Regions from separate parts of the Paenibacillus sp. SER-28 genome, predicted to be linked through region 1. Evidence: a T-box and tRNA genes for the amino acid it is inferred to sense, from the RefSeq annotation. Region 1 holds a T-box; the other regions hold tRNA genes.
The links. A T-box is a leader RNA that pairs with one kind of tRNA and senses whether it is charged. The one in region 1 lies ahead of leuS (leucine--tRNA ligase), so its partner is inferred to be a tRNA-Leu.
Positions count from the first base shown of each region.

Region 1 (5,387 bases):
CAGCGGGGATTCACCTGTACCTGAAGGCTTAATATTGTCCATCTCCGGCAGTACGAGCGGAAGTTGGTCCTCAGGAACCGTTTTGATCGTTCCATCCTCCAGATGAATTACCGGAATCGGCTCGCCCCAATAGCGTTGACGGCTGAACAGCCAGTCACGCAGGCGGTAGGTGACTTTGCCGTGTCCTTTGCCCTCGGCTTCCAGCCATTCAATCATCTTCGGAATCGCTTCCTCATTGGTAAGTCCATTCAGCGGGCCTGAATTGACGTGCGGTCCATCCTCAGTATATGGCTCATTAGCCACATCTCCTCCTTGGACAACCTCAATGATATTCAATCCGAATTGCTTGGCAAATTCCCAGTCACGCGTATCGTGAGCAGGTACAGCCATAATCGCTCCAGTTCCGTAGCCTGCCAGTACATAGTCAGCAATCCAGATCGGCAGCTTTTCGCCGTTCACCGGGTTCACTGCATAAGCTCCTGTGAATACGCCTGTTTTATCCTTGGCCAGATCCGTACGCTCCAGATCGCTTTTACGAGCAGCTTGTTCACGGTACTGTTGTACAGCATCCTTTTGCTCAGGCGTAGTGATAATATCCACTAATTCCTGCTCTGGTGCCAGCACACAGTAGCTTGCGCCGAACAGTGTATCTGGGCGGGTTGTAAATACTGTGAGTTGCTCGTCATAGCCTTCAATTGGAAAACGAACCTCTGCCCCGGTAGACTTACCGATCCAGTTCCGCTGCATATCCTTAATACTCTCAGACCAATCCAGTTCCTCCAGATCATCTAGCAGACGATCCGCGTATTCCGTAATTTTCAGCATCCATTGACGCATTGGTTTACGGACGACCGGATGACCGCCACGCTCACTCTTGCCGTCAATAACTTCTTCATTCGCCAGCACTGTTCCCAGCGCTGGGCACCAGTTCACGGGTACTTCAGCTACATATGCAAGGCCGCGCTTGTACAGCTGGATGAAGATCCACTGTGTCCATTTGTAATAATCAGGGTCCGTCGTGCTGATTTCACGATCCCAGTCGTAGGAGAAGCCGAGCGATTTGATTTGACGGCGGAAGTTATTTACGTTTTTCACCGTAATTTCGCGTGGGTGTTCCCCTGTATCCAGCGCATGCTGCTCGGCAGGCAGACCGAAGGCGTCCCAACCCATCGGATGCAGTACGTTGTAGCCGCGCATTCTTTTATAACGTGAAACAATATCCGTAGCTGTGTAGCCCTCTGGGTGGCCTACATGCAGGCCGGCTCCAGATGGGTACGGAAACATATCCAAAGCATAAAACTTCGGTTTGCCCGGCTCTTCCCCGGTGCGGAACGTCTTATTCTCATCCCAATATTTCTGCCATTTTGGTTCAATACTTTGCGGTTGATAGCCGTGCTTCGGCTGTGTGTCTGTCATTGTCTTTTTCCTCCTCAAACGGTATGCAACAAAAAAACCTCTGCATCCCGTAGCGTGTCAGCGCTAGGGACGAGAGGTTATATTCCCGTGGTACCACCCTAGTTAGCAGAAAGCGTTCTTCGCGTTCTACTCCCTTTGCACCTGATAACGGAGGTGATCCGATGCGGGTTAATAACAGGATACAAGCACCTGTAAAGGCGTTCCTGCGTTGGACGCATATCTCCGAGGCGAGTTCACTTTGCGCTGTCAACCGGCTTGCACCACCCGCCGGCTCTCTATATGTCCAGACAAAGCTACTATTCCTCATCAGCGATTGTTTAACCGTTAATAATGGCACTATTATATTGAAAACCGCGAAAAAAGTCAAATAAGGACTATCTTTGGTGTTAAAGACCCTCTTCATACTAATTGTTCATGACACATGCATACGAATGTTTTATAATAACTTCGAATTAAATTGATGAAAATTGAGTTGAGTTGAGATAAGAAAGGTGAGCTGAGACATGGCACAGATTAAAATTTTCGGAATAAAAGAAGCTCTAAATCCAATCAAAAAGCAGCTTTCAGAGGTGATTCATTCTGCTGTGGTGGATGCGTTCAAATATCCTCCAGACAAGAGGTTTCATCGTTTTTTCCCTATGGATCAGGAAGACTTTATATATGCCGATGGTCGCTCTGAGGCGTACACCATTATTGAAATCAGTATCTTTGAAGGCAGAACGACAGAAGCTAAGAAGCAGCTCATCCAGCTGTTATTCCAACGAATTACGGACCATTTTGGCATTGCTCCACAGGATCTTGAGATTACTATATTTGAAACGCCCAAACAGAACTGGGGTATTCGGGGTGTACCGGGTGATGAGCTTCAGTTGAACTATAAAGTGAATATATGAGTGCAAAAAGACGCCCTTCATGTCATCATGAAAAGCGTCTTTCTTTTCCTAAATTTGCTCAATGAGTCTTCACTATTTTACAGCAACATAAAACAGTCTCGCCGCGTCACCTTCTGCTTCTACCCATTCAAAATCCGCATATACCTTCACATCACGAAAACCTGCTTTGGACAATTCTGCCTTCATCCAGTCTGGATCATAGGCACGCTGTACATGAATTTCCTCGAAACGCTGATACAAATCGCGTCCCTCATGTTCTGCTTTCGCAAAGATACTAAGATGATGCTCAATTTCACAACGGGGAGTGTCCAACGCACATGTCCAGATATATGAGATAGAGCGATCATCCAGTACGAATGGCTGCTCTTCATCATAACGTAAAAACGTCTGCGGATGATGTACATCGAACAAGAAGGTTCCGCCAGGCTTCAGACCAGCATGAGTTCTACGAAAAGTAGAAATTATATCTTCTTCCTCCAACAAGTAATTCAGACAATCGCAAAAAGAAATTACAGAATCCACAGGCTCGGGTAAAACCCATTCTCTCATATCTTGCTGTATCCAGCGAACGCTTCCCTCACGAAACAATCGCTGTCCCTGGGGAGTGGTTTCCATTTTGCGACGGGCTACTGCCAGCATGTCAGAGGATAAGTCGATTCCAGACACTTCGAAGCCCGAGTTAACTAGGGGAATCGTAATCGAACCCGTTCCACAGCCCAGCTCAGCCACCGTATGCGGCATACCGTACTGATCCCAAGCCTGCCGTGCAAAGCGTAACCAGTCCGGGTACGGCATGTCCTGCATCAGCTCATCATACACATAGGCAAACTTCCGGTAAGAAGCCATTTTTATTCCCCATTCCCGTCCTTCGGTTTCGGCATTTTCTCCACCAGGTAGGTCCAGTTTTCCTTTTGTGTAACCATTCCTTCCTTCATCAGCTTGCCCATCGCACGCTTGAAGGCGGATTTACTAATACCAAACCGTTGCTTGATAATATCCGGCGGCGTTGCGTCGGAGTAAGGCATGCCGCCACCCGGACGCTCTTTCAGAAAAGCAATCAATCGATCTGCATCCTCATCACGGCCTACTTCCTTGCGTGGCGACATCGCCAGATTGACCCGACCGTCTTCGCGAACAAGTGTGACCCTTACCTTGACCTCTTCGCCCAAGCGAAGCATCCGGTTGCGTTCCGAGGAGTGAATCATCCCAATCGCGCCAAAACCAAGCACACCTCCGTCCACCAGAACGAATGTACCCATTTGAAGCGGCTTGTACACAGTCGCCTGTACCCACGTATTCAGCCACGAATCAGGGGCGTGGAAGCACAACGGAGCAAGCTCCTGTTCCCCTGCCAGCTTAGCCCGCAGTCTGCCTTGCTTGTCATGCTCCATAATGGCATATACGTAGTCGCCCACCCGAGGATGTAAATCTCGGTTTTCTGGCAACTCACGAATCGGCAGCAAAAGCTGACGACCCAATCCCATCTCTAGGAAACAACCCAAACGCGGATGCACATCGGCCACCTCAAGCTTTGCCATTTCGCCCAACGACAAGAACGGCTTTTTCATGGTTGCGGCCAAGCGGTCCTCTGTATCGTGAAAAATAAATACCTCCAACCGTTCACCAACTTCAATTTCACGTGTCAGCTCCGTATAATGCAGCAGCACATCCTGCTCACCAACAGTGAGAAAGTAGCCGAAAGGAGATACCTCACGATCCACCATAATGGTGACATAAGTACCGGCGATCAAACTCATACCTTTTCCACAACCTTAGCATCCGACCAGAGTCGTTCAATGTTATAGTATTCGCGCTCGTCGCGATGGAAGACATGCACTACTACATCCCCCAAATCCATTAGAACCCAACGGGCGGAATCCATTCCTTCGATTCCTTTGATGGTTACACCTTCATCATGAGCGCGTTTGCGAATTTCTGTTGCAATCGCCTGTACCTGTGTATCCGAATTACCGTGGCAGATGACAAAATAATCAGCTACTAGTGATATTCCCCGCAAATCCAGTGCGACAACATTCATTGCCTTTTTATCATTTGCAGCATCAACCGCTGTTTGCATTAATTGCTCATTAGTTAGGGTCATTCATGAACCTCCGTTTTTCTCTGTTTTAGTTGTTGAATCAAGTCATTACGCGACAAGACTGTTAGTGGAAAAATAACCTTTTTCTTTTCCAGCAACAATGAAATCGTGGAGTCGAATCCAGCGATAAGGCCCTGCTCCAAGCTTTTCTTTGCCTGTTTACGGATATGCTCAACCCCCGGAAAATCCCGTCCCGGTTCGATGTAATCAGCGAGACACACGACTTTATCCAGCAGGCTCATACCTACGCGTCCTGACGTATGCCAGCGAATCGCATTCCTTATTTCCGGATCATCCACTCCGTAATCTCTTGCTGCAACGCAGTATCCTACCTCTGAATGCCAGAGCTGCTTGTCATGTTCCAAAAGCTCCTGATCACATTCGGGATGACTGCGAATCACCTCTTCCATCTGCTGAACAGGCCAATATTTTGCTACATCATGCAAAATAGCCGCCAGTTCTGCCTTATCCGGATCTGCTCCATAGCGCTTCGCAAGCTCCACTGAGGTATGCATAACACCTAGTGTGTGCTTCCAGCGCTTTTCAGGCATTTGACCAGATACGGCTTCCATTAATTGCTCACGGCTGTACTTCATACAAACAGCCCCTTGTAATATAGTCATGCACACGATCAGGCACAAGATAACGGATAGTGCGCCCTTCCGCAGCACGCTCTCGAATATCCGTCGACGAAATATCCACCACCGGCATATCCGCCAGCAGTACCTTGTCCTTCAAATAATGCGGCAACTCATCCAACGCAAGCTGGAACCCTGGGCGCCGAACACCAATAAAACAAATTCGCTGCGCCAGCTCCTCAATTCCCTGCCAATGAGGCAAGTAGTTCACCATATCCGCACCAATAATAAAATAAAAATCCACAGCAGAGTGCAACTCTTGAAGCTCCTTGATCGTGTCAATGGTATAGGATACTCCCCCGCGAAGCACTTCAATATCCAGCACTTCAAAAGCAGGATGAC
Region 1 covers NZ_JBRECM010000009.1:131,846-137,232, reverse strand. Annotated here, with positions in the region: gene leuS (leucine--tRNA ligase) at 1-1,416, opposite strand, end outside; T-box leader at 1,479-1,735, opposite strand; gene ACUYLD_RS19510 (tautomerase family protein) at 1,920-2,309, shown strand; gene ACUYLD_RS19505 (class I SAM-dependent DNA methyltransferase) at 2,382-3,155, opposite strand; gene ACUYLD_RS19500 (CvfB family protein) at 3,158-4,066, opposite strand; gene rsfS (ribosome silencing factor) at 4,063-4,410, opposite strand; gene yqeK (bis(5'-nucleosyl)-tetraphosphatase (symmetrical) YqeK) at 4,407-5,003, opposite strand; gene nadD (nicotinate-nucleotide adenylyltransferase) at 4,987-5,387, opposite strand, start outside.

Region 2 (5,387 bases), on a different contig from region 1:
TTTTAAAATTAAGAAATTCCAATACTTCTTTTATTACTTTTATTGTACTTACTTTGTCGTATCTTATATTTACTACACTTAATTCACAAACAATAGTAGATATAATTAAAAGAGTTTTATTTACTACTCCTATTTTCGTAGTATATTTAGTAATTGATCTTCAAAAAAGTAATGAACATAGTAAATTTATAAAGTTTGTTTATCATCCTGCAGTACAAATAATTGTTTCCGTCCTTATGTTTATTGCTGTTCTAGCTTTCTACTCTCAACAATTACATGACATTTTCTATATAAAGTCATTGTTGATTGCTACAGTTTATATGTTTGTCATTCTTAGACGGAGAACTAAGAAAACAAGAAAAGTTAAAAATAACGAAAATAAGGGGACTTCATCATCTGTGTAAACAGATATGATAACATATGAATAGAGTAAAGCATTAATTAAAGTGATTCGAAACAAAGTTTTAATACAGCAGTTATACCATGGTATCGGGCTAAGAAGAGATAAAAATGTAAATCCCCACTGACCAATTAAAGGTTAGCGGGGATTTGCTTTTATTTAGAGTATTCACTTACTTCAAACGTTAGAATACGATCATACAGCATGTAGTCTTTACGGCTACTGAATGGGCCTTTATTATTGTCATGTTTATTGATTACATAGGATGCTGATCCAGAACCAGCCTGTTTGCCTTCGTACCATGCAATAAAGTCATTGACCTCTTTCATACTCAAATCGAATTCTTTCTCCAAGCCTGTTGTCATGGTGACTACTAGAATAGCATGATCCCCGCTTGAAGTTTGGTCCGGGTCCTCTGTTCCTGGATTAGGAGTAGAGCTCGATACTTTAGACATCATCTCTAGTTCACCAATAGCTAAAATCTGATTTCCATTGTTGGCTGTTATATTGATTCTATAATCCTTGTATGAATTAGAATTAGAGAAAGTGAATTTTTTGGGAGTGCTATCTAGCCATTCAGTGATATTTGACTGAGTGTCTAGAATGTTCCAAGTAACCCCATCATTGGAGCCTTCTAAAGTCCAATCTTTAGGGGCTCGGTCACTTGCCGTTGTTTGTGGATATATAACATACTGACCTATAACCACAGGAGTAGGAAAGTCATATCTTAACCATGCTGCATTTACATTTGAGCCCCAAGCGCTAGAAATAGTAGCAAAATCTCCGTCGAAAGCTCTATTTGCGGATGAAAATTCATTACTTGCGCTTGCCACACCAGATGGAAAGGTGTTAGATGTCATATTTGGAATTAAATTTTCTGAATACTCTGCCTCGGCTGCAAAAGCATTCGATAAGGGAAGGGATAAAAGAACTAAAAATAAAATCGTTATACATGCTTTCTTCATTAAGGTAATCCTCCAATATGTTTAATAGACTAAGAATAATTTAATTGAGGAACTGTGTCTAAACATAAACTTGCTGATCTATAAATATAATCTATATATTTGCATATTTATTTTTTATTGGATATAAAAAAAGACTCATACCAGCTATTATACTGGTTGAGTCTTCGCTTTTATTTCACGATAAATCTTACTTTTGTTCAATCAGCATACTTATCTAGTATCACTCGGAGTTATGTATCGGATATCGACACCTACACCGCCTTCAGCCCACATTGCCATTGGCTAGGGAGCATCCTATCAAGGAGATTCAACATCGATTGCGACATTCCACATCTCAAGTGACTTCAGACACCTATGCTCACGTCACCAAGAAGCTTAGTCGTAAAACGACAGCACACCTCGATGTCTTCGATCCAAAAGCTCGTCCCCAATCCGTCCCCAAGAGCGAAAAAGGCACTCGCTCCCTGTGATATGGAAGTCATGATTTCAATCAGTAAAAAATAAAGAATCCCTTGATAATCAAGGGATTCAAGAGAAAAACCATAGTGCCGAGGACCGGGATCGAACCGGTACGGTAGTCACCTACCGCAGGATTTTAAGTCCTGTGCGTCTGCCAATTCCGCCACCCCGGCATAAATTTAGGAACGCTAATCTTTACACTTACTTGTCTTACAAGTATCTGAGAAACATGCATCTGATTAAGAAGTGTTCTCGTTATGTAAATGTCGTTCAATTGGGCACCAACATATAATACGATAATTTTATCGAATTGTAAAGTGTTTTTTAAAAAAAATAATAAAATTCTCTGTTTTGTATAACTTGTGCACATTTGAATCACACTAATAAACGTCTTTCCAAACTACCAGAAGGGGTGTTACGAATGCGTGAAGGTATGATTCCAGCTGTTCTTGGAACGGTAGTATCGGCTTCAGGCGCTGTGTTGCTGAGCAGTAAGTACAAACTTGCAGCTACAGGCATTCTCGGTTTCGGACTGGCTCATGTTGTTCTGGGAGCGATTGATCTGATTGAGCATCGCTAGTTGTTTGGGAAGTGCCGGGTGGGATTTAGTCCCTCCCGGTTTTATTTTTATCAACGTTTAGTCTGGAGCACAAGCGTTTATGTAAAGTATAGAAGCTGAATGTACCTAATAAAAGGAGCTGTGATGTGCTATGAGAGATAATAACTCTGAAAAAAATCGTACTGACGATCAAATCGAACATAAACAATCCCTCGACAAGCGCGAGCCAGGATTTAATCGCATTCCTGACACCGATGCAGATACACCTGCTGCTACCGATATGATTGATGAAGCCATAGGTCGCGGGATAGACAAGTTACGTAACGATTTCACAAAATAAAGCATGGGTAATAGGACACGGGTTTGTGAGCAGCCCTTAATTTTATTTGTTTTGATATGTACAGTGATTTCGTAAAATCACTTAAAGATCAGCATAATCCAGCCAATGATCGAGATCCACAGCACGATGCTGATTAAAAGTCCACACATGATACCAAAAGAGAAATTACCTTCATTCTTCGGCATAGTACTGCCAAATTTCAATCTAAGCTTCATTTGATTCCAGTTCATAGAACCCCCTCCTTAAGTTCTATTTCGGAATATGAAGCTTATTTTTTTAGACCTATAGTCATGTTTTCGAAAATAAAAAAGGGTTTTTCGTCCTATCACCCTGATCGCGGAAACAGGATTACAGTTATACCGACCAAACAAATCAATCCACCAATGAAATCGTACAAGTCGGGTGTCTTTTTATCAATCCACCAGCCCCATACGATGGAAAGAACAATAAAGACACCTCCGTATGCTGCATACACACGCCCAAAGGAGGAAAAAACCTGAAAGGTAGCGATGATTCCATACACAGCCAAAATTACTCCGCCGCAAAGTCCGACATACCATGTCTTCCCTTCACGCAGCCACTGCCAAATCAAATATCCTCCTCCAATTTCAGCGATGCCAGCCAATATAAAAAGTAAAGCTGCCTTTAACACCATTTCACATCCCTAATTCTTCAAATTCTTTTCGTTTTTTTGGATATTTCAATTAGAGCACTCGAGCTAAAATGATAATCAATGCAATCACACCAACCAGAATCAGCAGGTTGCTGACCTGACGCCATAAGCTAGGCACTCCCTCGGAGTGGAGCTTCCGCTGATTGGCATCAAAGTTCGCTTTTGCTCCTTCAGCATCTGCCGATCTAGAGAATGGTCTGTTTTCTTCATTCATAAGAGTACCTCCTTTTCAATCCACTTTAATCATACCAAACTTTTCCGTCGATTTCGCGGTGCTTTTATGTATATACTTACCACATATTTCTGATTGCATCTTCATATATATGAAGTGCATATCCATATGTCAATATTTCGCTGAATATAAAGTATGATGTCGAATCAAGGTAGAGTGGGTATTTAGACGTCTTTCATTGCAGGACGGTAGTTATGGTATAATTTAGTCAACTTGTTCAAGATCGTAACCAGCGCTCAATTGTTTACTGCAATTGTAATTAAATTCACATCTAAGAATCCACATCCCGGTTACAACCTGCATATTCTGTTTGTAAACCCAGGAGGAGGATACCGATGTCCCCAATCTTTATAGCAAGTTTAATGATGATGGGCATATTTTTATTTCAGGCAGCCATCGTTTTCGGCATCATACATTGGATTTCGAAACGCACTCAACGTCCAGCACAAACCAAAATGTATCTCACAATGAGTTTGCTCGTTGTAATTTTAGGCTTCCTTGTATGGGACAACTGGACACACTCACAGGAATTCAATGGATGGGCCATGATTAGTCTGCTGGTGATTATTATTATTGCCTATATACAGCTTAGAAAGCAAAAAGAAAAATACTAATCCCATTACCATGCATCAAAGGAGGAGCGCCATGAAATCTCACTCAACACGCTTTTGGTTACAGAGGGTGCTACTGCTAATGCTTGTTTTACTCTTCAGCGGCTCTCAGCAATCTTTCATTGTTGCCGATGCCGCTCCGCCAATTAATGTTCAAGCCTCTGCCAAAGCGAAGCAATTACTTGCCTACCTATCTAATGTACCGGATGATATGCTAATTTCCGGGCAGCATGATTACTTAGAGGCACCGGATGAACAAAATAACAAGCTACAACAAATCAGCGGACAATACGCAGGACTTCACGGCTATGAGTTTGGAGGATTAGCTAATCAGTCCCGTACGGCCCTACAAGAGCAACGTCAGCATGTTGTGAATAGTGCTATCCAATGGAGTCAGGACGGCGGAATCGTAGCTATTACCTTCCATCAGGCGCTACCGGGCACACCCAAAACGTGGAAAAATGTACAAGCAAAAATAACTCAAGCTGAATTTAATCGTTACATCACGCCGGGTACCCCGCAATATAAACAACTGATCGCCGATCTGGATGAGGTGGCTCTGTCCCTTAAGACTTTACGAGACGCGGATGTACCTGTTTTATGGAGACCCTATCATGAGATGAACGGCAACTGGTTTTGGTGGGGGAACAAGCAAAATTACGCTAAGTTGTGGAATCTAATGTATGATCGGTTCACTCATGTCCATCATCTGGATAACCTGTTGTGGGTGTGGAGTCCCAATGCTCCAAACGCATATAGCACTCCCTATAATCTGTCCTTCCCAGGTATTAACCGGGTAGATATTCTTGCAGCTGATATCTATAATAACGATTATAAATCCTCCTACTACACTGAATTGCTAAAGCTTGCGCAGGGCAAGCCTATGGGTATCGGAGAAAGTGATATTCTGCCGAGTGCGAAGGTGCTGCAAAACCAGCCAGCCTGGGCCTATGCCATGACATGGGGAAAGGAACTGTCTGCAACCAATTCACAAGCAGCAATCAGACATTTTATGAACCAAAATAATATCATCACACGAGACCTTCTTCATGAGTCCCTCCGCTGAAAGAAAAAAGCTTCCACTTCGCTCTAAGAGCAAAGTGGAAGCTTTTTTTATACTAAATCCAAATAAAGCTCTCTAACTATTT
Region 2 covers NZ_JBRECM010000002.1:95,342-100,728, reverse strand. Annotated here, with positions in the region: gene ACUYLD_RS06065 (discoidin domain-containing protein) at 556-1,365, opposite strand; tRNA gene ACUYLD_RS06060 (tRNA-Leu) at 1,912-1,997, opposite strand; gene ACUYLD_RS06055 (hypothetical protein) at 2,246-2,404, shown strand; gene ACUYLD_RS06050 (hypothetical protein) at 2,535-2,723, shown strand; gene ACUYLD_RS06045 (hypothetical protein) at 2,801-2,953, opposite strand; gene ACUYLD_RS06040 (YnfA family protein) at 3,049-3,375, opposite strand; gene ACUYLD_RS06035 (hypothetical protein) at 3,428-3,610, opposite strand; gene ACUYLD_RS06030 (hypothetical protein) at 3,964-4,242, shown strand; gene ACUYLD_RS06025 (glycosyl hydrolase) at 4,274-5,305, shown strand; gene ACUYLD_RS06020 (hypothetical protein) at 5,378-5,387, opposite strand, start outside.
Region 2: it has a tRNA-Leu gene. The T-box ahead of leuS (leucine--tRNA ligase) is inferred to sense a tRNA for this amino acid. The anticodon was not compared.

Region 3 (5,387 bases), on a different contig from region 1:
GGGACGAGAGTTCGCAGCACGTTTCCGAGAAGAGAAGATTACCAGAGTAGTGACCGTGGAGTCCTCAGGCATTGCCATCGGGTTTGCGACAGCATTGGAACTGGGTGTACCGTTGGTATTTGCTCGTCGTAAAAAGACCCTATTAGCTGATCCAGACGCGCTGTGTGAACGTGTACCTTCGTTTACTAAAGGTATTGTTACGGATATTATGCTGTCTCGTCAATTTATTTACGAAGATGACCGTGTTCTGTTCATTGATGATATTATTGCTAATGGTGATGCGGCGCGAGGTATGGTTAAAATCATTCAACGCTCCGGAGCGGAGTTGGTTGGATTTGGTGTCGCGGTGGAAAAAAGCTTTCAGGCCGGAGCGAGAACCATCCGTGAGCAGGGTATTCGTGTAGAGTCATTGGTCAAAATTTCGTCGTTAGCTGACGGCAAGATTGAGTTTGCTGAATAGTAACAATTCAAAACTCCTGATCCTTATTTCTAATAATAACCTTTGCATGAGCTTCAATTTCGCTTATAATATATATAAGGTTTTGGAGAGGAGGCAGCAACATGGGGAAAGAACAATTGACCGAACAGTTTTTTCTGGAAAAACTGGCAGCGGCTAAAGTACACTTTGAGCGTGCCTTGGATTGTAAGCATACGGAATTCGACGATTTGTATCCCTATATGATTGAACATCCTCAGTTTTTTTGGTATAAACGCTATGTGGCCTGGTCTGAGTTGTTGACGTTGGTTAACCTATGCGAAGAATTGTCCTTCTCTTGGAAAGAAGAATTTACTGCTCACCAAGTGGAGTATGTAGATCAGCGAGTGTTGTCTGCACAAGTGCTGGACTTCTGGTATGAGAAGAATGATACAAAAGAACATGATCACAGTGTGAATCAGTCGGGATAATTTGTCGCTCTGTTGGCAATCCATATAAGTAGTAAGAGAGAAGAGACCTAAATGATTCGTTTAGGTCTCTTTTTAAACTTTTTTCATGTATATAGAACCATGATCGTTATGTTAAAAAAGTGAATAAGGAGGGGACAAGGATGATTATGGACGAAGAATTGGATGCTTATCGACTCTCCGGTGAAAAGGTGCGTGTCGTACGCGATGGATTGGAGTCCAACGATGTTGTGGGCATTGTACTGGCATGGGATGAGGAACAGGTGCTTATTCGTCGCCAGAATCGACGTGTGGTCAAATTGGATCGCAGCTATACATACCAGTCGTTCAGCGAGCCGCGTCACAATCCGATAGATCTGGATTAGGAATGGGTTTTCAAATGGGTGTTGGATAAAAATAACTGGGTGATTCATTAGGCATACAGAAACTCTAAATCGGACACAGTAATGAAGGAAAATCCAACAGAGAGGACGTGCTGTGTCAATGACGGTTATGGACGAAAAAGTACATGCATACAAGGATCAAATCAGCCATTTGGAAGATCGGTTGCCCGAGGTAGTTCATGCATATCATCGTTTTACCGGAGAGTGCTTTCAAGCCGGCAGCTTAGATGAGAAAACCAAGCAACTGATTGCGCTAGGCATTGGCTTATTTGCCAACAATGAGGTATGCACGTTTTATCACGTGGACGAGGCGCGGTCCAAAGGAGCCAGTGATCAGGAAATTATGGAGACCATTGCTGTAGCCGCAGCAGTAGGTGGAGGACATGCTCTAAGCCAAGGGGTAACGCGTGTACAGAAGGCGTTGCAATAAGGCGAATCATTAATTGATGAGCTTATACTTCGTCATAGCGGCTATAGATCGATTTGGATATATGATGAATATGGAATGGAGCTTCCGCGCACAGTTGGTGTCTGCGGAAGCTTTTTTCTTTTGCGTGTTGGTTGTGCGGGGATTATGCTCTTCCGCTTGCGGCAAAAGCAGCAGGGCGAGACGTTTTACGCTTATAAGCCAAAGAGGATGTAACCAAACTTCGTTCAACGATGCGTAGAGGTTTGGATGTTGAATTGTTTGGTAATTCGGAGCGATGTTTCTCTAGTAAAGGAAGGGCAGCTGTATGGGGCATAGAGGTTGAGAGCCCGAGATATGCTCGCATCCGCTCATACATTTCTTTGCGGAACGCTGGCATTGCCATACTGAACTGCTCTTTATTGCCTTTACTTATATAGGTGGCGTGAACGCCGGAGTGGTTTTGTTGTATGTCCAGAACATGAATGTGATATTTATTAAATTCATGTTTTATTTCAGACAGCAGGATCCCGGTACGATCTACACCTGCATTAACCATTTCGACATAAAGACCAGGGGTTTTCAGCATACCGCTTTCTTCAAGAATTAGGCTGTCCCGCTCAAATACTTTTTGAATAAAGGTAAGGAGCAGATAACTTTTCACAAGAGACCATTCATGCTGAGTAGTATCTGAAGAGATCATTACCATTCACCGCCTTAGGAAAATGTGATGATAATTCATAACCGAATGAAGAAAAGGAACATTCGTTCCCAAGAACTTATGTTCTTATTTTAGTTTATTATTCCTTTTTTATCAAGAGGAAATTAACAAATATAAAAGGTTTGACATCTTGATATGAGCATGGTATGATCTATCTTGTCGCTAAGAAAGATTGATCTTTCGAGGATAAACGACAACTTATATGCGGTCGTGGCGGAATTGGCAGACGCGCACGGTTCAGGTCCGTGTGGTAGCAATACCGTGGAGGTTCGAGTCCTCTCGACCGCACCAATTTAACAATGAACGAGCTCTTGAGTTTCCTGTCGAGGAGATTCAAGGGCTTTTTGCATACTCGAAATTTGCAAGGTATTGCTCATTATGAAGTGTTCCTGGCGTGGTGGAGCTGGGCAGTCTGACGAAGGCGGCGGAGGCGCTGGGCTTCACGTAATCCGGCATCAGCCATACGATCAGCAGCCTGGAGCAAGAATTCGGCTTCCCGCTGCTCGTGCGCAGCCGTTCTGGTGTAGCTGACGGTGAACGGGAAACAGGTTCTTCAGCCCATCCGGGAGAATCTGAAATGGAGTGAGCAGCTCAAGCAGCAGGTAAAGCGGGACCGGATGCTGTCGACTCACTCCACCGACCATCTGCTGAGTAAAGCCACTTATATGCCACAGGCCCAGATCGCCTACGAGGACTTCATCATTCCGAAGCCCGGCTCGGACTATGATGTGCAGCGGGTACTGGAGAAGGCCGGGATAAAGCTGAACATCAAGTTCTCCGCTGGGGATGATTATGCGATCATAGCTATGGTAGAGAAAGGCCTGGGCATCAGCATCCTACCGGAGCTGGTCACCCAGTTTCAGCATGAGCATGTAGCCATGCTCGAGCTGGAGGAGCACAGCTTCCGTTCCCTTGGCATCGCGGTCAACTCGATGAAATATGCTTCCCCTGCAACGCGGCGGTTCCTGCAGCATGTACAGAGCTGGTCGTCCGACCAGGAAATGATTTGACTTGGTAAATAAGTGCAAAAAAGGCACGTTTTCAGTTTTGAAAATGTGCCTTTTTTGCCAATGCGTATCATCTGCTTATTTTGCGCCCTTCTTTGTCCAGAAACAACAGCTCGTAGTATTTTTTGGGCCGTCCTTTACTGTTGTCCCGTTTTTCAAATACCGTTTGTACGTATTTACTTTCTTCAATTTTGTTAAGAATACGGTTTGCACCTCTGACGGTCATGGACAGGCACTCAGCAACATCCTCAGAGGATAATTTATTGGTTCTCATGATTTCTGCATAGGACATGATTTTTTGCAAATTGATGTTGTTTATTCCGATGGTTTTGGCTAACGCCATGATTTCCGGGTCCCCCTGTTCAGAGAACTGTATGACATTCATACTCCGCATTGGGCCGATAACCTTTTGATCCTCGTTTATAAAAAAGCTGCAGCTGCCCGTAAAGGCTTCCGCCTGTCTGTGAGCTTTGGTGGCGTTGACGTTAGCTTGAAAATATTCATGCCCCGAGCCCCACCCGATTTTCACCTTGTCGCTTATGTATCCTTCCAGATACTCCAGCAGGGTGCAGTTATGCGCGTTAGAGGTGATTTTCATGAAATTTCCGTAGGTGGTGTATAGTCTGACAAAGCCTTCTGAAATTTGGGCCGTGTCTGCCAGATTCACGCTGCGCAGAAACCTGCCGACAAGGACTTTCAGCTCATGAAGCTGCTCTTCAGATGGCGACTCCGCCGTTTTGGCCGATAAGCATGCAACAACTGCCCTCTGGCTCTTAAGCTTGAGGATGGTAATTTCGTTGATGATCTCGCTTATGGTCTCTTTAACGTTTTCCAAAGTGGGCCGGATTAAGATATATCTGACTCCGTGCTTTTTGAGTTCCGGAACAAAGTGGCCGAACGCCGTGATGGACAGGTCTATTTTCTTGTCTTCCCACAGAGTGATATGGTTGTCGAGCATTGTTTCCACCCGTTCGAGCAGATCTCCGCTGTCAATGGGCTTTCCCTCATGAGTAAGGTATTGCTGGAATTCACTGAAGGACTCGATTATATACGCATAATCCACATAGATCCTGGATATATCAAGCCCAGGTTCTGTAACCAGCAGCCGGAAAAGTTCCCTATAAAGTAGGTTTTCATCATCCTGCAAAATGTGAACAGGTACTTTTTCATCCAGGCATTCCTTATCGATTGACTCGTAAAGCATCCTGCCACTGATCACAAATCCATCCACCGAACCTAAGTTTTTGAGATAGATGTCTGTTGTTTCCCGGAAGTTGCTGATTGTAAGAAACCTGAACTGACATAAGGGCCGCATTTCTTCTTCAATGGCACGGAAATAGTCCATATGGGTCTCAGGCGTGATAATACCCAGCTTGATTTTCATGGTAGATTCCTTTCATAAACAGTTCAATCAAAAGAGTTATATCACAATAATTGTGATATATCAATGTTCCGGTAGCCCCCAAAATAGTGTTCTTAAAATGTCTTATTTTCTCTTGACATCGAATACCTTTAAAAGTACGATAAAATCGTTCTTAAAAAGTCTTAAAATATAAAGGGGGATGTTCACTCTGTTCTTACGTTCATTCAATATGTGTTTTGGGAGATGTTCATTGTGATTGAAGAAGCTGGAGACTTTTTGGGTATGGCCCATCAGCTGCAGGAAAAATTGGTCATGTACAGGCATCATCTTCATGCGGTTCCGGAACTTGATTTAAGTTTGCCCAGGACAACGGCCTACGTAAAAGAGGTGTTAGAGTCGATGGGGCTTAAGCCCACTCCCGTAGGAGAGTCAGGTCTAACGGTTACGATCGGCGGACAACATACCGGGAAGGTGATTCTTATCCGGGCGGATATGGATGGGCTGCCCATTCAAGAGGAAACGGATCTTTCTTTTGCGTCGTTGAACGGAAACATGCATGCATGCGGCCACGACTTGCATACTTCCATGCTCTTGGGAGCTGCGG
Region 3 covers NZ_JBRECM010000001.1:853,902-859,288, forward strand. Annotated here, with positions in the region: gene ACUYLD_RS04080 (xanthine phosphoribosyltransferase) at 1-460, shown strand, start outside; gene ACUYLD_RS04085 (hypothetical protein) at 562-906, shown strand; gene ACUYLD_RS04090 (hypothetical protein) at 1,047-1,268, shown strand; gene ACUYLD_RS04095 (carboxymuconolactone decarboxylase family protein) at 1,387-1,716, shown strand; gene ACUYLD_RS04100 (hypothetical protein) at 1,859-2,395, opposite strand; tRNA gene ACUYLD_RS04105 (tRNA-Leu) at 2,618-2,704, shown strand; gene ACUYLD_RS04110 (hypothetical protein) at 2,792-2,944, shown strand; gene ACUYLD_RS04115 (LysR family transcriptional regulator substrate-binding protein) at 2,947-3,423, shown strand; gene ACUYLD_RS04120 (transcriptional regulator) at 3,491-4,804, opposite strand; partial or broken gene ACUYLD_RS04125 (M20 metallopeptidase family protein) at 5,276-5,387, shown strand, end outside.
Region 3: it has a tRNA-Leu gene. The T-box ahead of leuS (leucine--tRNA ligase) is inferred to sense a tRNA for this amino acid. The anticodon was not compared.

Region 4 (5,387 bases), on a different contig from region 1:
CCAGCTTCAACGTCTCCTGCTTAATTTCATGAGAAAAAGCATCTCCATTAATGCTTTCCGCTATGTAGCCAGCTGCTCTGGCCGCTCTTTCAAAGGCTGCCGTATTATACCAGCCTGCTGAAGCCGTGCGCCCCTCTGATGCGGGACGTTCATAGGATACCCCTATGGTGTCCGCTCCCAGACCGAAGCTCGCAGCAATACGAGAAGCCAGCCCGTATCCAGTAGATGCTCCGATCACAAGTACCTTTTTAGCTCCTTGTATTGATGTGCTTTCTTTGATGTAGTTGATCTGACGGTTAACATGAGCCGCGCATCCTGCAGGATGTGCAGTCGTACATATAAAACCACGGATTTTCGGTTTAATAATCATTGCAAGGGTCCCCCTACTTTAGCATTCATTTAATATGGATGTAATGGTTGTCCAGTCATAACTATATAGCAAATCAGCTTGCGGCTCAACACATAACATAACACTTGAAGACAGCCGAAGAAAACTACCGTAAACATCATAGTCTGCAACGCTTTTTTACTCCACTATTCATTTTGAATCATTTTCTAACAACATCACATCTTCTCCTTGCTGTTGTCTTATTTGGATATTAGTCCTTCCCCAAGAACACATTAAGTCAATAATTTCATTTGCTGTAATTCCATATTCCGTTATATAATACTCCACTTTTGGAGGCATTTGATTATACACATGTCTACCTATGATACCATCCTTTTCAAGTTCGCGAAGTTGCTGTATAAGAACCTTTTGAGAAATGCCTGAAATACTACGCTGTAATTCACTTGTCCTTTTTCTACCAGACATTAATAAACATATGATTAATGATTTCCATTTACCTCCGATGATCTCAAGTGTTGCTTCTATGCCTAAATTATATTGTTTCATAGTACCACCTCTTCAACGCTAAAAATAACAAAGTTTATCTAATTAATTCTATAATCGCATATCTTCACTTTAAGTCCAATGCATACTTTCAAGTAACTATCTTACTTTATTGTGTGTATTTACTTTTTTTGAAGCATACAGAATAATAATAGAGCATCTATAAAGGCAAATATGTTACGTAAGAAAGGTGATTTATGATGAAAACTCTTGTGATTTTAGCTCATCCCAATATCGAAGATTCTAGAGTAAATAACAGATGGAAACGAGAATTACTTCAATATACCAATGAAATTACAATTCATGAGATTTATAAAGAGTATCCAAACTGGAGCATTGATGTTTTGAAAGAACAACAGCTACTTGAAGCATACGATAATGTCATATTTCAATTCCCTTTGTATTGGTATAGTTACCCTCCTTTATTAAAAAAGTGGTTCGATGATGTTTTTACCCATGGATGGGCTTATGGTTCAAAGGGTGATAAGTTAAAAGGAAAGAGGCTAGGGATAGCCATGTCCATTGGCGATAAAAAAGAAAATTACTTACCTACTGGTTCCGTTTCTTTTACTGTAGATGAAGTTATAGCACCTTTTAAGGCAAGCGCAGTGCATGTTGGCGCCATACCATTACCCTATTTCGCTGTCTTCGGAGCCTCGTTTCAAGCAAGCGACGAAGACATTGATCAGAGTGCAAAAGACTATATTAAATATATATTTCAGTATAAATAGAATAGTTATAATGGTACACGCATCTTAACCATATAAAAACAGGCTCTTGGTGGCATCCAGCCAATCCAAGAACCTGTAAATGTTAGGCTATGATGCGGTCGAGAGGACTCGAACCTCCACGGGGGGTTAGCCCACACGGACCTGAACCGTGCGCGTCTGCCAATTCCGCCACGACCGCATATTATGTATTCATACCGATGTTTTTCAATCACGGCAATTTAGATTATATCTTCCATAGAACATAAAATCAAGCTATTTTTATATTATATTTTCTATGAATCATTTCCGTAAATATAAGAAAATAACTGGATATCACAAACCAGATATGGTAAAATGGGTCCATCAGGAAAGGAGGTGCGTCAACATCAATAATCATATGTTGAGCGTATCCCTTACCCGGTCCGTTATTCTCTAATTTACAGAGTTGACGGAGGCGCGGGATACGGATCAAAGCTTTAAATAAGCGCCACGGGTAGAAAGACCGTCCTCGGACGGTCTTTTTTATTTCAGCATCATCTATAAGATTACATACTGCACTGTGAAAGAGGAGATACGATGTCGATTAGACCCGCAAATGTGGAAGAGCTCAACGAGTTGGCAGCCATCTGGCTAGATGCTTCCATAGAAGCCCATCATTTTATTGCTCCGCAGTATTGGGCATCACAAGTTACCGAGATGGAAAACAGGTACCTTCCTCTCGCTCAAAACTACGTTATCCTACAAGATGATCATAGCATTGGCGGCTTCGTTTCCATGTTGGATGGATACTTAGCAGCTCTGTTTATACGTGTTGATTCTCAAAGAAAAGGCTATGGCAAGTTACTACTAGATTGGGTGAAGAAGCAACATAATGAGATTCAATTAAAGGTATACCAGTCAAACACAAAAGCATTTAACTTCTATACTAAAAATGGATTTACCATTCAAGCGGAATCTGTTGATGCCGAAACTGACGAGAAAGAATTTGTAATGGTATGGACAAAACATGAACGATATTGAAGCACCATTAGCTATACAATCTTCTTATTTAACCCATAGACCTCGGTATATAAAATCTCTTTAAACGGAGCAAAATCCTGTTCAGCCAGCGCACCTGGATAGCTCATAATTTGAAGCCGCAGATCAGCCTGTCCTTCTCTTAAAGGAGGCTGTACATAGTCAAAATGGTTCAGATGAAACCCCAAACGTTCGTAAAAACCAATTCTTCTCCGAGTCCATTCATCCACTGGTGGCTCAACCTCCAGTACTACCGGTTTATCGGACTGTGAAATAAACTTGCTCATAAGCTCTTTACCTAACCCGCCACCTCGTATAGCCGAATCTACGGCAATGTGCTCTACAAACCGAAAATCTGTAAACTCCCATCCCGCCAAAAAAGCAATTGTTTGCCCTTGTTCGTCCTTTTGGGTAAGTAAACGATAACATGGATGATGAAGCAGAGCACTCTGTGACTCGAATGTCCTGCATTCCGTTTCAGGAAAAGAAGCCTCCATAATCGCATATACTTGAGAGAATTCAAGTTCATTCATTTATACTTTCAACTCCTCTAACGTTAACTTGTTGGTCTACTAATGTCATTTACATTAGGGCCCTAACCCTTTAGACCTTGTTTAATTCCATAAGCGTCAGCAATATGTGTTCCAACAGCTCTGGAATGTCTTCCATTTGATCTTCGTTAATTTGTCTGGAAAATCGGAGTTCAATCCTGTTTTGGTATGTAGACGTCTTCTCTCCATAAATCTGACTAAGCGTTTGTACCGGTCGAAGATCGGGCTTCCAAATTTCGGTCAGTATATTTTCAATCCGGCTGCATTGTGACTCAATTTCACGAATTTCCATGTAAAAACTCAGCAACAAGACACATCCCGGAATTTGATCTTTGATTTCCAAAATTTCAGCAGCCAAGTTGTTTAAATCCGCCTTCAGTTGAATCTCTGCTGTCACACTCGGATGTTCTCTCAGTCTGAATTGGACAGCAAATTCACGTGACATCACAGACATTTCCAATCTGTCGATTCGCTGCGTAATGTCAATACGTGAATCCAGATTATCCAGATCGTAAACCGTATTTTCCAGGGCCACTTTTAAATTATCAAAAACGGTCGGGTCGAACATATATTTTTCACCTCCAATTATGGAGTATAACATAGCTTGTGTTACTCCTAAAATAGGATGCCCCTTTTCACGACAGCATATTAAGACGGGATTTTATAGTATACAGTAAGTTGGCTAACTCTTAATTGAAGTTTAGTGAATAAATTTGTAAAAACGCATAATTGTGACAAAAAAAATATATTTTTTTGATTATTATCCTTTTTACGTTCCAATATATTGGAATATACTATATAATACTGGATGGGATTGGTTATACATATTCATATAAATCCCAAAATATAAGAAGGGAAGAGATTATTAAATGAAAAAGTCAGTTTTTTCCACACTAGGTCTTGCACTTCTATTAAGCACATCCACCGCCGTTGCATCTGCTCAAGAAGCAGCACCCGCATTACAAAAGGAATCTATCCAGCTATCTGGAAATGGGACTGACAGAGAGCCTAATAATAGCTTTGAAGAAGCAAGCGAAATTTTTTTAGGTGATGATATATATGGAAGCATTGGAGAACTTATTGATGGAAGATACTATGACACCTACGACGTTTACAAATTCAAGGTTTTTGAAACCAAGTGGGTTGATTTTAAACTTGAAGGAGATAAGTATCCGAGTGCGTGGTTAAAAATGGTTTTACGTGACAGCAATGGTCATAAGATAAAGTCGGCAAATGATGGTCAGTACACTTTAGGTAAAGAACTTGAAGCAGGCAAATGGTACTACTTAGAAGTAGAAACGCCAGGCTACGAAATCGGTCAATTGTTCTGGTATAAAATTTCCGCTACAATTGGGCAATAAAATACGTTGCCTTCGTAGATTCAAATAAAGAGTCTAGCCTCTATTTTAAGGTATAAGGCTCTTTTAGTTCAGATTACATTATTCATTCGTGCCACTCCAGTCCATTAATTGTGTCTATTTACACTAAACACGAGCTAAAGCCCGAGTAGGAAAACTTGTCGGATCCTTAAATGCCTCACAGATATATTCACCTCTACCTATTATTTCATCTCACACATCAAGTCCATTTTTAAATAATTCCCAATTTAGTATTTATATTTTACTCATTTATCTCCATGATTTTAACCCCCTTAAAAACCCTAAAAAAGAAAGGAACTTTACTATGAAAAAGACATTGTTAGCTTCATTAGGCCTGACACTTATGCTAAGTACTTCTGCCAGTGTCGCTTTAGCCGAAGAAGCAAATACAACAAAAGACTTAACTCCTGCCTCTGTACTTGAATATCATGAACAGGAACCAAATGATAGTTTTGAACAGGCTAACTACTATTTTATAGGTGATGCTGTTATCGGAAGACTTGGTGTAGAGGGAGTGCCTGGAGTCTGGGAAGCCTACGATGTATATAAAATTAAGGCTTTTGAATCACAAAAAGCTCATTTTACAATTCAGGGAGACAGATATTCAGATTCCTGGTTGCAAATGACTGTTTACGATAATACTGGTAGTAAAATGAAACGTTCAAGAGATGGTCAATATTCTTTAGATGTAGAACTTGAAAAAGGTAAAGAATACTACCTAGCCGTCGAGGTTTTTCCAGGACTTCAACCTGGAGGGCATATATTTGACTATAAAGTCTCTTCTGAAGCTGTAAGGTAGACTAATTAAATTTATGTAACTTTTCAAGTAGTGAATCAT
Region 4 covers NZ_JBRECM010000001.1:772,266-777,652, reverse strand. Annotated here, with positions in the region: gene fabV (enoyl-ACP reductase FabV) at 1-370, opposite strand, end outside; gene ACUYLD_RS03675 (winged helix-turn-helix transcriptional regulator) at 539-895, opposite strand; gene ACUYLD_RS03670 (NAD(P)H-dependent oxidoreductase) at 1,093-1,623, shown strand; tRNA gene ACUYLD_RS03665 (tRNA-Leu) at 1,717-1,801, opposite strand; gene ACUYLD_RS03660 (N-acetyltransferase) at 2,179-2,622, shown strand; gene ACUYLD_RS03655 (GNAT family N-acetyltransferase) at 2,634-3,152, opposite strand; gene ACUYLD_RS03650 (hypothetical protein) at 3,223-3,738, opposite strand; gene ACUYLD_RS03645 (hypothetical protein) at 4,040-4,531, shown strand; gene ACUYLD_RS03640 (hypothetical protein) at 4,854-5,348, shown strand.
Region 4: it has a tRNA-Leu gene. The T-box ahead of leuS (leucine--tRNA ligase) is inferred to sense a tRNA for this amino acid. The anticodon was not compared.